DNA from 2 places in the Ferrimonas sp. YIN67 genome. Region 2 is predicted to be linked to the other one. Evidence: predicted binding sites of a transcription regulator. Region 2 holds the regulator's gene; the other holds the start of a gene.
What was found. The regulator LexA, encoded in region 2, represses DNA repair genes until DNA is damaged. The targets are predictions, from matches to a motif close to TACTGTATNNNNATACAGTA.
Positions count from the first base shown of each region.

Region 1: the regulator LexA is predicted to act here: its motif matches at 2,929-2,948, upstream of imuA (translesion DNA synthesis-associated protein ImuA).

Region 1 is NZ_JBXVVJ010000014.1:18,255-23,756, reverse strand. It holds gene AC2D8U_RS20265 (DUF2059 domain-containing protein) at 1-28, opposite strand, end outside; gene AC2D8U_RS20260 (hypothetical protein) at 119-493, opposite strand; gene AC2D8U_RS20255 (hypothetical protein) at 895-1,716, shown strand; gene AC2D8U_RS20250 (KTSC domain-containing protein) at 1,716-2,792, shown strand; gene imuA (translesion DNA synthesis-associated protein ImuA) at 2,973-3,668, shown strand; gene AC2D8U_RS20240 (Y-family DNA polymerase) at 3,668-5,089, shown strand; gene AC2D8U_RS20235 (error-prone DNA polymerase) at 5,076-5,502, shown strand, end outside.
Region 2 is NZ_JBXVVJ010000009.1:165,299-170,800, forward strand. It holds gene AC2D8U_RS17625 (tRNA-uridine aminocarboxypropyltransferase) at 1-627, opposite strand, end outside; gene plsB (glycerol-3-phosphate 1-O-acyltransferase PlsB) at 706-3,114, opposite strand; gene lexA (transcriptional repressor LexA) at 3,363-3,986, shown strand; gene AC2D8U_RS17640 (SulA-like leucine-rich domain-containing protein) at 3,986-4,441, shown strand; gene coxB (cytochrome c oxidase subunit II) at 4,703-5,502, shown strand, end outside.

The DNA of each region.
Region 1 (5,502 bases), on a different contig from region 2:
AAAGCACAGCAATTCTAAAAAAGTTCATTGTTATCCTTATTAGAGTGTCTAACGCCCCCAACAGGGGACGAGCGTAGCGAGATCCCGCGCACGCAGTGCGCAATTCTGATTGGGCTTGTTAAGAGTCGCCACCACCACCGCCCCCATCACTGAATCCGCCACTTCCACCATCACTATAATCACCGCCTCCGCATCCATCATCAGCTCTAGATGAACCAACATAACTAACGTGTTGGTCTACGATGTAAGCGAAAAATAGCCTGTCCCAAACTATGTCCCACCTCCGGCCAGAGTCTTGTGCTCTGCTATATAGCTCTACTCTCAGTAACGATTGAAGTAGCACTGGCCCAACAACAGGAAGAAGCCAAGACATTAAAATAGCAGCTATAGATTGCTTGCGATCAAGCATATCGCTACGAATAACCATATAGGTAATTCGCACCGACATATACAAAATACAACCAAATACGACGACCGTTATGTAGTTGAGCATTCGTCACCATCCTTGGGACTCTTAACAGTGTATTAGTGCGACCTTGCAAGCTTGCTGTACCTTGCAAGGTCGCGTTAATGCTGCATCCAGATGCCGTTCTGTTTAACCAATTTCCTTCCGAATCAAACTCATGTCAACTCAAATGGTGCCTGCTGCGCAGCGAACCTGTGCCTGCTGCGGATGGGCAGTGGCCTGTTCTGCGCTCCTTCTTTGTCGTCGTTGCGCCCGTTTCAGGCTCAGGTCCGGCCCTGGCGGGTTGGACTGGCAGGCGACTGGCTCCCGTTTTACTCACTGCTGGGTTGAGGTGTGGCTAATCCGCTTAACTGATCCTGATGCGCAAAGGCCGGTTGCGTGTTTGCCAAGGAGAGAGGGAAGTCTCGTGATGAAACCAAGGAGTGGAGATGAACATAGTATATCGATGGATCGTGCTGGGACTCTGGGGGCTGTCACTGCCAGTCGGTGCCCTTGAGTTTGATGCCTTTGCCCCGTGGGAGCAGGGGGTTCGTTACAGCAAGGGGGCCGTGGTGCGCCAGGCCAGCCACCTGTGGATTGCCGATAAACCAGGGAAGCCGTCCCCACCTACCGAGGACCGAGGCTGGGTACGGGTTAAGATTGAGTCAGCAGCTCCCTGGCGGTCTGGAAAAGAGTATGCCGCCGGTAGCGTGGTCTTGCTCGATGAGGAGCCTTTCTTTGCCCTAAAGAAGGCCAAGCGTTCGCCCCGGCATCCTTCAGCCAAATCCAAGTGGCAGGCATTTCGTCACCCCGCCCTGGGGTACGATCTGCCTCTGGTCGATGAGGCGTTGGCAAAACAAAGCTTGCTGGGGATCGATCTTAATGACAATGGGATCCGGGATGACTACGAGGTCTTTGTGGTGATGACCTACTCTCAGCGCACTCGGGAGGTGGGCCTTGGCCTGGCGGACTCCTATCAAAAAGCCCTGATGGCGGACGCTGCGGCGATCGCTTCCTGGCCAGAGGAGGAGGTACGCGATCTGTTTGAATCCTTGGTTCAGATGTATTCGTGTAAACGGGAGTTACGAAAGAGCGACCCCAGCTTTACGGGGTTCGAATACAAATATTTTAATACGTTAGAGCGAGTAAGCGCCTATCGTCGAAATCAGAAACTGATGTTGGATATTTTGACAACGCAGTATCGACCTCCTTTTGTTGAAGATCCGTGCTCCCGAGCGGTCCTGCTGGTTGAAGCTGGAGGTCGTTGGTAATGAAACGTTTATTTTTAGTGGTATTACTTTTACTGAGTTCATACCAGGCTCAGGCGGCATTTTCCTGCGGCAAGAGTGTTGATTCTTTGCAGCTGGTTTACATTAACGGCATGTTTACTCACGCAGCCGGTTTTATCGACTCCGTTCGGGAGTTGGATCAGTTCCAAAACTGGCGACTGACCGGTGCGTTTCCTAAACATGGGCCGGTGATTGGCTTTCATAATTATGACGAAGTCACCACGGAGCAGTTGCGGGAAGTATTCCTGCAAAAGCTCAGCTCTCTGGGACGGTCGGATTGGCTGGAAGCGTTCTGGCGTTTTGTTAATGGCGAGTCCATCGGCGTGCTGGAGCTCTCCCCCTTCTTTTTGCTTTGGGCCGAGACGGTGGCCGAATACTACTCCATTGGTGATGAACGGGATTTCAGCAAGATGGCGCAGGCGCTGCGAAATGATCTGGGCTCTTGTGCCAGGACGGTGCTGGTGACTCACTCGCAGGGTAACTTTTATGGCGATCACCTGTTTACTGACTTCCTGTCGAACTACTTCCTGGAGGGGGAGTGGCCGTTAGAGGAGTACGTGATGCTGGGGCAGATGGCGGTGGCAACCCCCTCCTATCAAGTGGGAGGGGCGGCAGGATCCGCGCACGCAGAGGTTCTGGGCAATGTGACCAATAACACCGATCTGGTGATGGCGGGGGTGCGGGCCACGGTTGGGGCGCTGCCCTCTACCTATGCGGCCAGCTTTAATCTCTTTGACTGGAGTGGTCACGGTTTCTATGAATCCTATTTGGTGCAGCCCGGGCAATCGGAAGCGATTGCCAATCGGATTGTGGAGATCGCCTACGACATGACGCCCTGGCCCATGCATGGGCAGCAGGCCGTGGACTCTACGGCCATCGCAAGCTTCGGGTTTTCAGCAGTGAGCAAGATCCTGGATATCGAGTTTGTCAGTGGGGCCATCTATCGTTACTACGAGGTTCCGGCCCCTGTGGTCGATGGGCTACGACAAGCCGGTTCGAAGGGCAGTTACCTCTACAACAAGATCCGCAGTTCGTTTGAGTACGAACGGTTGAACTAGCTGCGAACAGCTTAGATTTGAGTTCCAGCTTCCGGGCCCGGCAAACGCCGGGCCTGCTCTTTGGTTGGCGCGCCTGTGTGGCTTATCTCTCACATCGGACGGGATGGCCTTGCCAGAGCATGGGGCGATCCGGCTATACTGTATAAATGTACAGTTAAACGGTGGGTAGGCTGAGATCCCATGGCCGCAGACGTTTCCCCGCTGCTCACTCGCCCCGATATCTGGTTGGGGCGACAGTGGCAACATGATAATCAAGCTATTGCGACAGGTTTTGCCACGCTGGATCAGCATCTGGCGGGACAGGGCTGGCCGGAGTATGGCGTGGTGGAGCTGGTGGGCACGGCACAAGGAGAAACCTTGCTGGGGTTGACCGATCTGCTGCTGCCTGTGCTTAAGGCGCAACAGGACAGTGAGCGCTGGCAGGTGTGTGTGGCCCCACCGGCCCTGCCTCACGCTCCGGCCTGGGCGGAAGCGGGGATCGCCCTGAGCCGTTTTGTCTGGATTGATACCCAGTGCCGCAAGGAGCAACTGTGGACCCTGGAGCATAGCCTTAACTCGGGTCGCTGCAGTGTGGTGCTTGCCTGGCTCGATGAGCTGAACGCAACCCAGGCGCGTCGCCTGCAACTGGCGGCGCAGAAAGGGCGTTGCTTGTTGTTTGTGCATCTGCCGTCAAGCGTCCTGGCGGAGCATCACGCGGTCTCCCTGCGGCTGGGAGTGAGCCCTGATCCCTCGGGCTGCACCGTGCAACTGCTCAAGCAGCGGGGCGGCTGGCCCCAGCCCGATCTCCCCCTGTCACTGCCCCATCGGGCTAAAGCACCTCGGCACACCCCAGTGGGGCCTGAGCAAAGCGTCGGCGTGGTTCAGGGACCCTGGTGATGCTGCTGGGCCTGCATTTTATCGATCTGAGTCTGCACCACCGCGCCCGCGGTCAACAGCAGCTCGAGCATCCCATGGCTCTGTTTGGCGGCCACCCCCTGACAGTGCTGCAGTGCAATGCTCAGGCCCGTCAGCAAGGGGTGGCGGTGGGGCAGAAGCTGGCGACCGCCACCGCCCTGTGCGAGTCACTGGTACTGCTGCAGGGCGATGAACAGGAAGATAGGCAGATCCTTGAGCAGCTGGCCGAGTGGGCCTATGGCTTCAGTGCCCAGATCACCCTGGTGGCGCCGGATCTCCTGATCCTGGAGGCCAGCTCCATGCTGAGGCTGTTTGGTGGACAGGAGGGCTGGCTGGCGCAACTGGGCTCGGATCTTGATGCCATGGCCCTGCCATGGCGGGCAGTGCTGGCCGAGACGCCGCTGGCGGCCACTCTGCTGGCTCGCCATGGCCATCAGGGGGATACGATGATGATGGGTCAGGGAACGATCCTGGCCGAGCCGGAGCAGGCCCTGGCCCGCCTGTTGCCTTTGTCTTTGGCCCGGTTGGAGCGACCGGAGGCGACGCGCCTGGAGAGCATGGGGATACGAAGCCTGGCCCAGCTGATGGCCCTGCCACGCTCAGAATTGGGGCGACGTTTTGGCGGGGAGCTCTTGCTATGGCTGGAGCGCCTGTTGGGGGAGCGGCCCGATCCCCGAGAACACTTTCAGCCGCCGCAGCATTACCGACGCAAGCTGGTGCTGCTTGAGGAGCTGGAGCATCTGCAGGGCTTGAGGTTTCCACTGAAACGTCTGTTTGCTGAGCTGGGCGATCTGCTGCGTCGACGCCAGTTGGCCTTGCCGCAGTTGGAACTCCTGTTGCACCACAGGCACCGTCCAACGACGGTGATCGCCCTGCGAGGAGCTGGCAATGAACACAGGGCCGAGGCGTGGATGGCCCTGTGCCTGTTGAAGCTGGAGCGTCTGACCCTGTTTGAGCCTGTGATGGAGATCGAGCTGGTGGGGGAAACGTTGCAGCCTTTGGAGGTGTACAGTGAGCGCCTGATCGGCGGAGGGGCACCGGACAGCGCCGCGCAGGATCTGCTGGCGCAACTGGCGGCGCGCCTGGGTGAGGATCGGGTTCGCAGCCTTGAGGCGGTGGCCGAACATCGGCCCGAGTACAGCAGTCGTCCTGTGCCAGCCGGCCAGGGCGGGGATCTACGCGATGGCCCCAGTGGCTTGCACCGTCCCTGCTGGTTACTGCCCCAGCCCCGGGCGATCGTCCGGGAGCAGTACCAACTGCTACGGGGTCCGGAGCGGATCGAGTCCGGCTGGTGGGAGTCGATGCCCATCGCCCGGGATTACTTTCTGGCCCAAGCCCCGGAAGGCGGCCTGTGCTGGATCTTCCACGGCAGCGAAGGCTGGTTTTTGCATGGCTGGTTCTGACTTGGCGGCGACGGCCACCCATGAGACGGGGTATGCCGAGCTGCACTGCTTGAGCAACTACAGTTTTTTGCGCAGTGCCTCTCATCCGGATGAACTGGTGGCCCGAGCGGCCGAGCTGGGCTACGCGGCCCTGGCAATCACCGATGAGTGCTCCATGGCCGGGGTGGTCAAGGCACACGAGGCCGCCAGGGCTCATGGGCTTAAGTTGATCATCGGCAGCAGTTTTCGTTTGGGGGAAGGGCAACAGGGGGACACGCTGGTGTTGCTGGCGCAAAACCGGGAGGGCTATGGCCAGATCTGTCGATTGATCACGCAAGCCCGGCGTCGCTGTGACAAGGGTTGCTACCGGCTCGACTGGAAGGATCTTGCGGCGGATCGGCTGGCGGATTGCCTGCTGTTGTGGTCCCCCGAAT
Region 2 (5,502 bases):
AAAGTAGGCATCCAGGGCTTGGGCGTTTCGCTCGTCACCGCCCAGGGCCAATACCTGGGCCGCGACCTCTGCGGTGGCCAGCTGATGCTCGTGGGCGGCACTGCGCAGTTTGTAGCGGCTGGCGGTACCGGGTGTGATGGAGAGCACTGGCAGGCCGTCGAGGTAGTCGCTCTGGAACATGCGCCGGGCCTGTTTCCAGGTGCCGTCCAGCAGGATCAACAGGGGCTGTTTGTCGGCAGCGACCTCGATCCGTTCCACCACGCGCTCGGGCTCGGCATGGGTGGCCGGGAAGACGATCATGGGTTGGTACCGGGGATCCTTCAGCAGGGCCAACAGGGCCGGTTCCGGCTCGGTTCGATCCCAGCAAAATGCCTGGGTATCGGGCAGGATCTCGGCGATCAGGCGACCTGTGTTGGTGGGCTTCATCGGCTCCTTGTGATGCATCAGCAGGACGAAGTGCATCGAGCTGCTGCCGGGGCGTGCCCATTGGCAACAGCAGTGGGCCTCGGCGATCAGGCAGCGTGGGCATCGCGCGACCGTGGCACCGCGAGCATTGAAGGGGCGTTGTGCCACAGCTAAGCGTTGGTCTTTGAGACGCAGCACATGGTTGCAATGGGTCGGTTTCATCATTTGAGTCTATTTCAGTGACTGTGGAGCGGGATCAAAAAAAGGGCGTTGCCGCCCTTTTTGTTTTGAGCCTGTCCCTTAGCGGGATTGTGCCAGGGTATTTTGTACCGTGGTGGTCAGCAGGGGGACCACGATCTCGCACAGTTCATTGACGCGATCGGTATCGGCCTCCTCCCCCAATAGCCCCAGCTCCTTGAGCCGTGAGGTCAGGGTGGCAAAGACCTTCTTGTCGAAGAACTCAGGTGCGCTGATCCCGTGAAGGCGTGACATGCGCTCTGCCAGGGCGGTGCTGTCCTTCTCCAGGGCTGCCCGCTCAATGGTCGGTTCCTGCTGCAGTCGCGACAGGACGATGGCGTAGCGCTGTGCGGTTTCCTGGATCAGATCCGCCAGGTTGCAGAGCTCGGCACGGCGACTCTGGCGAGGTTTCAGACCCTGCTCACACACCTCCAGCAGTTCATGGCGCACCAGCTCGTTGATCAGCCCCTGGACCTGACGGGCTACGTTGGCCTGATCCAGCCCCATAAACAACTCAGCTTGCAGCAGGGGGTAGATCGCCTGGATCTGATCGATCAGCTGGGACTCGGTCTGGCAGCCACGGCGCAGCAGCAGGGCGGCGATCAGGGCGGGCAGTACCATCAGATGGAGGCTGTTATTACGGTAGTAGGTCATGGTCACCGCAGACCCATCGGCAATGCTGACGATCTCGCCCATATGGTCGGTTGCCAGTTGGAACTTGTTGAGATCCAGCACCTGCTGCAGTACCGCCTTGCCATCCCCTTCCGGTACCGTCGTGTGAGGGGTATAGGGGACGGCGCGGAGCAGATCCAGATAGAGATCCAGCTGTCTTTCCAGTGCACCACGCTCCATGGCGTGTTGCTCGGTGGCCAGCAGGATGCTGGAGGTCAGGGTCATGGCGGAAGCCGCTGCGGCATCATTGATGTTGCACATCAACTGGTTGGCCAGTTGATTGACTGCTGGTGTCAGCCAAGGTTGTTTGCCCTCATCCGGGTTACTCTCTTCGCGCCATTGGGGGTGGGCTTCATTGAGGAACTGGTGGATGGTGATGGCCTGGCCGAAGTTCACATAACCCTGGCCGTAATTACGCAGCTTACGGATGGCGGAGAATACCTGCCAGGCGCTCTCTTTTTCCTTTTTCTTGCCGGCGAGCTCCTTATGGTAGGAGGCAACCTCCATCACGTGGTCGTAGCCCAGGTAGACAGGGACCAGGGTGACCGGGCGCTCGAGGCCGCGCAGGACGGAGTTGACGGTCATGGCGATCATGCCGGTCTTGGGCGGCAGCAGGCGGCCGGTACGGGAACGCCCGCCTTCGGTGAAGTATTCCACCGAGTAACCCCGCTTGAACAGCTGATCCAGGTATTCGCGGAAGACGGTGGAGTACAGCTTATTGCCCCGGAAAGAGCGGCGGATAAAAAAGGCACCACCCCGGCGGAAGATGGGACCGGCCGGCCAGAAGTTCAGGTTAACCCCGGCCGCGATATGCGGTGGGACCATACCCTGACGATAGATCACGTAGGAGAGTAGCAGGTAGTCCATATGGCTGCGGTGGCAAGGCACGAAGACGATCTCGTGGCCATCCTGGGATAGCTGGCGGACCTGCTCGGCACCTCGTACGTTGATCCCGCGGTAGAGTTTGTTCCATAACCAGGTGAGGACGCGATCCCCAATCCGGAACAGGCTGTCCGAGTAGTCGGCCGCGATCTCGTCCAGGTATTCCCGCGCTCGCTGACGGGCTTTCTCTTCGGAGATCTTCTTGCTCTTGGCTTCGTCGGCGATGGCGCTCTTGATGGCCGGGGCGGCAAGCAGGGCATGGAAGAGGGCTTGACGGTCCGGCAGGCGTGGCCCCGTAGCGACGGTGCGCTGGCGGCCGAAGTGGACCCGTGCGACTCGCGCCAGCTTGCTGGCGATGGTGCCGTCGGTACCATGATTGTTTGCCATATAACGCAGAGAAACGGCGCGGGAGAAGCGGATAAAGTTATCCCGGCCCAGGACGGAGAGGATCAGGGTTTTACGCAGCCAGGTTGGATTGTTCTTGTTGAGCAGCGTGGCACTGACACTCTCCTCTTTACCGGGGTTTCGGCCCCACAATAGGCTGACCGGCACGACCTGAACGTCCAGTTCCTCGTGATCCCGATGAAGTTGCAGCAGACGCTCGAAACGGGCCTTGAAGTCGGTGCCATTACCCTGTCCGAACAGGGGCGTGGTTCCTTCCAATGCCACCAGGCGTTCGAAGATCTCTCCCTTGAGCTCTAGAGGCTCGAACGGGCTGGGCAGACCGAGTTTGAGGCAACACTCATGCAGTGCCAGACGGTCGGAGAAAGAGTCGTTTGGAAGGACATAAACGATGGGTCGACTGAGATCGAGATCCAACTCGGTAATCGGCCGTTCCGGGATCGGCTTGCTCTTCACCATCAGCTTTTGCATCCAACTGACCGGTCGCTGCCAGTGGTTTAGGATTGTGTTGCTCACGAGGGTTGCTTCTCTGGGATATTGAATGAGTTGCGCAGAGTGTACACCCAAAGCGCTAGGCAGGCAGCTATCTGACTCTCAGAGCGGCAAGTGCTTCGCAAAGAGTGGCTGTATTTTGTCCACTCTGCCGTCATCATCGGACCAGTTTCCTCGAAGTTTTTCCTCATCCACAACAGATTGCTGTTGAAATCACCAGCTACCTGTATATGATTACAGTATCAATACTGTACGAATACACAGGGATCGCCATGAAGCCGTTGACGCCTCGCCAGGAACAGGTGTTTAACCTTGTTCGCCAGCACATGCTGGACACCGGAATGCCGCCAACCCGGGCGGAGATCGCTCGTCAGCTGGGCTTTCGCAGTGCCAATGCGGCGGAAGAGCACCTCAAGGCGCTGGCACGCAAAGGCTATATTGAGATCGTACCCGGCACTTCCCGGGGGATCCGGGTCCTTTATAACGAGCCTGAGCCAGAGCAACTGGGTTTGCCGCTGATTGGTCGGGTCGCCGCTGGTGAGCCCATCCTGGCGCAGGAGCATGTGGAATCCCACTATCAGATGGATCCCACCCTGTTTCGTCCCGAGGCCAACTATCTGCTGAGGGTGCGCGGAGACTCCATGAAGGAGATTGGTATCCTCGATGGTGATCTGCTGGCCGTCCACCAGACCCGAGAGGCCCGTAATGGCCAGGTTGTAGTGGCCCGGGTGGGCGATGATGAAGTGACGGTGAAGCGCTTTCAAAAACAGGGTAACGTCGTTTATCTTCACGCCGAAAATGAAGAATATGAACCGATTGTCGTCGATTTGGCAGAGATCCCCCTTACCATTGAGGGCTTGGCCGTAGGCGTCGTCAGAAACGGAGACTGGCAATAATGAAAACGCAGCAGGGAACGCCGCACAATCATCCTGGCCTTTGGCAAGGCACCCGCCGGCCCTGGTCCACCGCCCAGTCGACCTGCTGTTCACCCGGAGCGGGCGTCAATGTCCTCGGGGCCTTGATGCCTGCTTTGCGCGAACTGGCCGAACAGGCTGGCTGGATAGTCCTGATCAACCCTCCGGCCGACAATTGGCTTTCCTTGCTGGCCCAGGCCGGGATCGATGCCCGCCGTGTCCTTCGTGTGCGCTGCAGTGATGATGTGGAGGCGCTGTGGGCACTGGAGCAGGCCATGCTGGGGGGGACCTGTGCCGTGGCCTTTGCTTGGTTGCCAAAAATAGATGAGCGGGATGGACGGCGTTTACAGCTCGTACAGAAGCGTGCCTATTGTCCTGCATTTCTGATCCAGGGCGCCAATCAGGAAACCCTTCACCTTCCGAATCTTGTTCACTGAATAATTACTCCGAAGTGCTTTTGTGATCTTGATCAACTAACGCACAGCCTGTAGCTTAAACTCCGGAAACATTGCACAAATTTAGGCAGTTGTAATGGCAGATGTTGCGCAGCTGGACACGCGTATGCCCATGCCCGTTCGGGGAAGGAGCTGACATAGAGCCAGGTTGTACTGTGCAAGCTCTTTCTGGTCGTTGCGAAAGCAATGCTCAGAGGAGAAGTGTCTGTGACGTACAAGCTGTTGGGCTGGTGCCTGGCCCTGATGGTATCGCCATCCATCGCCAATGAGTCGCTCTGGAATATGACGCCTGGGGTGACCGAGATCAGTCAGCGGGTCTATGGCCTGCATATGACCATTTTTTATATCTGTTGCCTGATCGCCCTGCTGGTCTTTGGCGTGATGATCTATTCACTGATCCATCATCGCAAAGCCAAGGGAGTGACTCCCGCCAATTTCCATGAAAGCACCAAGGTGGAGATCGCCTGGACCGTGGTGCCCTTCCTGATCCTGATCGGCATGGCCGTACCCGCCACCAGCACCCTGATCGCAATGGAAGATCCCAGCGATGCGGATCTGACCATTCAGATCACCGGCTCCCAGTGGAAGTGGCACTACCAGTATTTTGGTGAAGAGGTTGGCTTCTTCAGCCTGATGTCTACCCCGAGGGAACAGATCGATAACCTGGCAGCAAAGGGTGAGAACTATCTGCTGGAAGTCGACAAGCCTTTGGTGCTGCCCACCAACCGCAAAGTGCGCTTCCTACTGACCTCAGATGATGTGATCCACTCTTGGTGGGTGCCTGCCTTTGCGGTCAAGAAGGACGCCAACCCCGGATTTATCAACGAAGCCTGGACCCGGGTCGACGAGCCCGGGATCTACCGGGGACAGTGTGCCGAGCTGTGCGGCAAAGACCATGGCTATATGCCAGTGGTTGTTGAGGTACTGCCAGAAGCGGAGTTCGATGCCTGGCTGGCTGAACAAAAACGGCTCGCTGGCGCGGCGGCGGATGCTGAGCAAGCCTCCCTGTCCCAACACTTAACCATGGAAGAGTCCATGGTGCT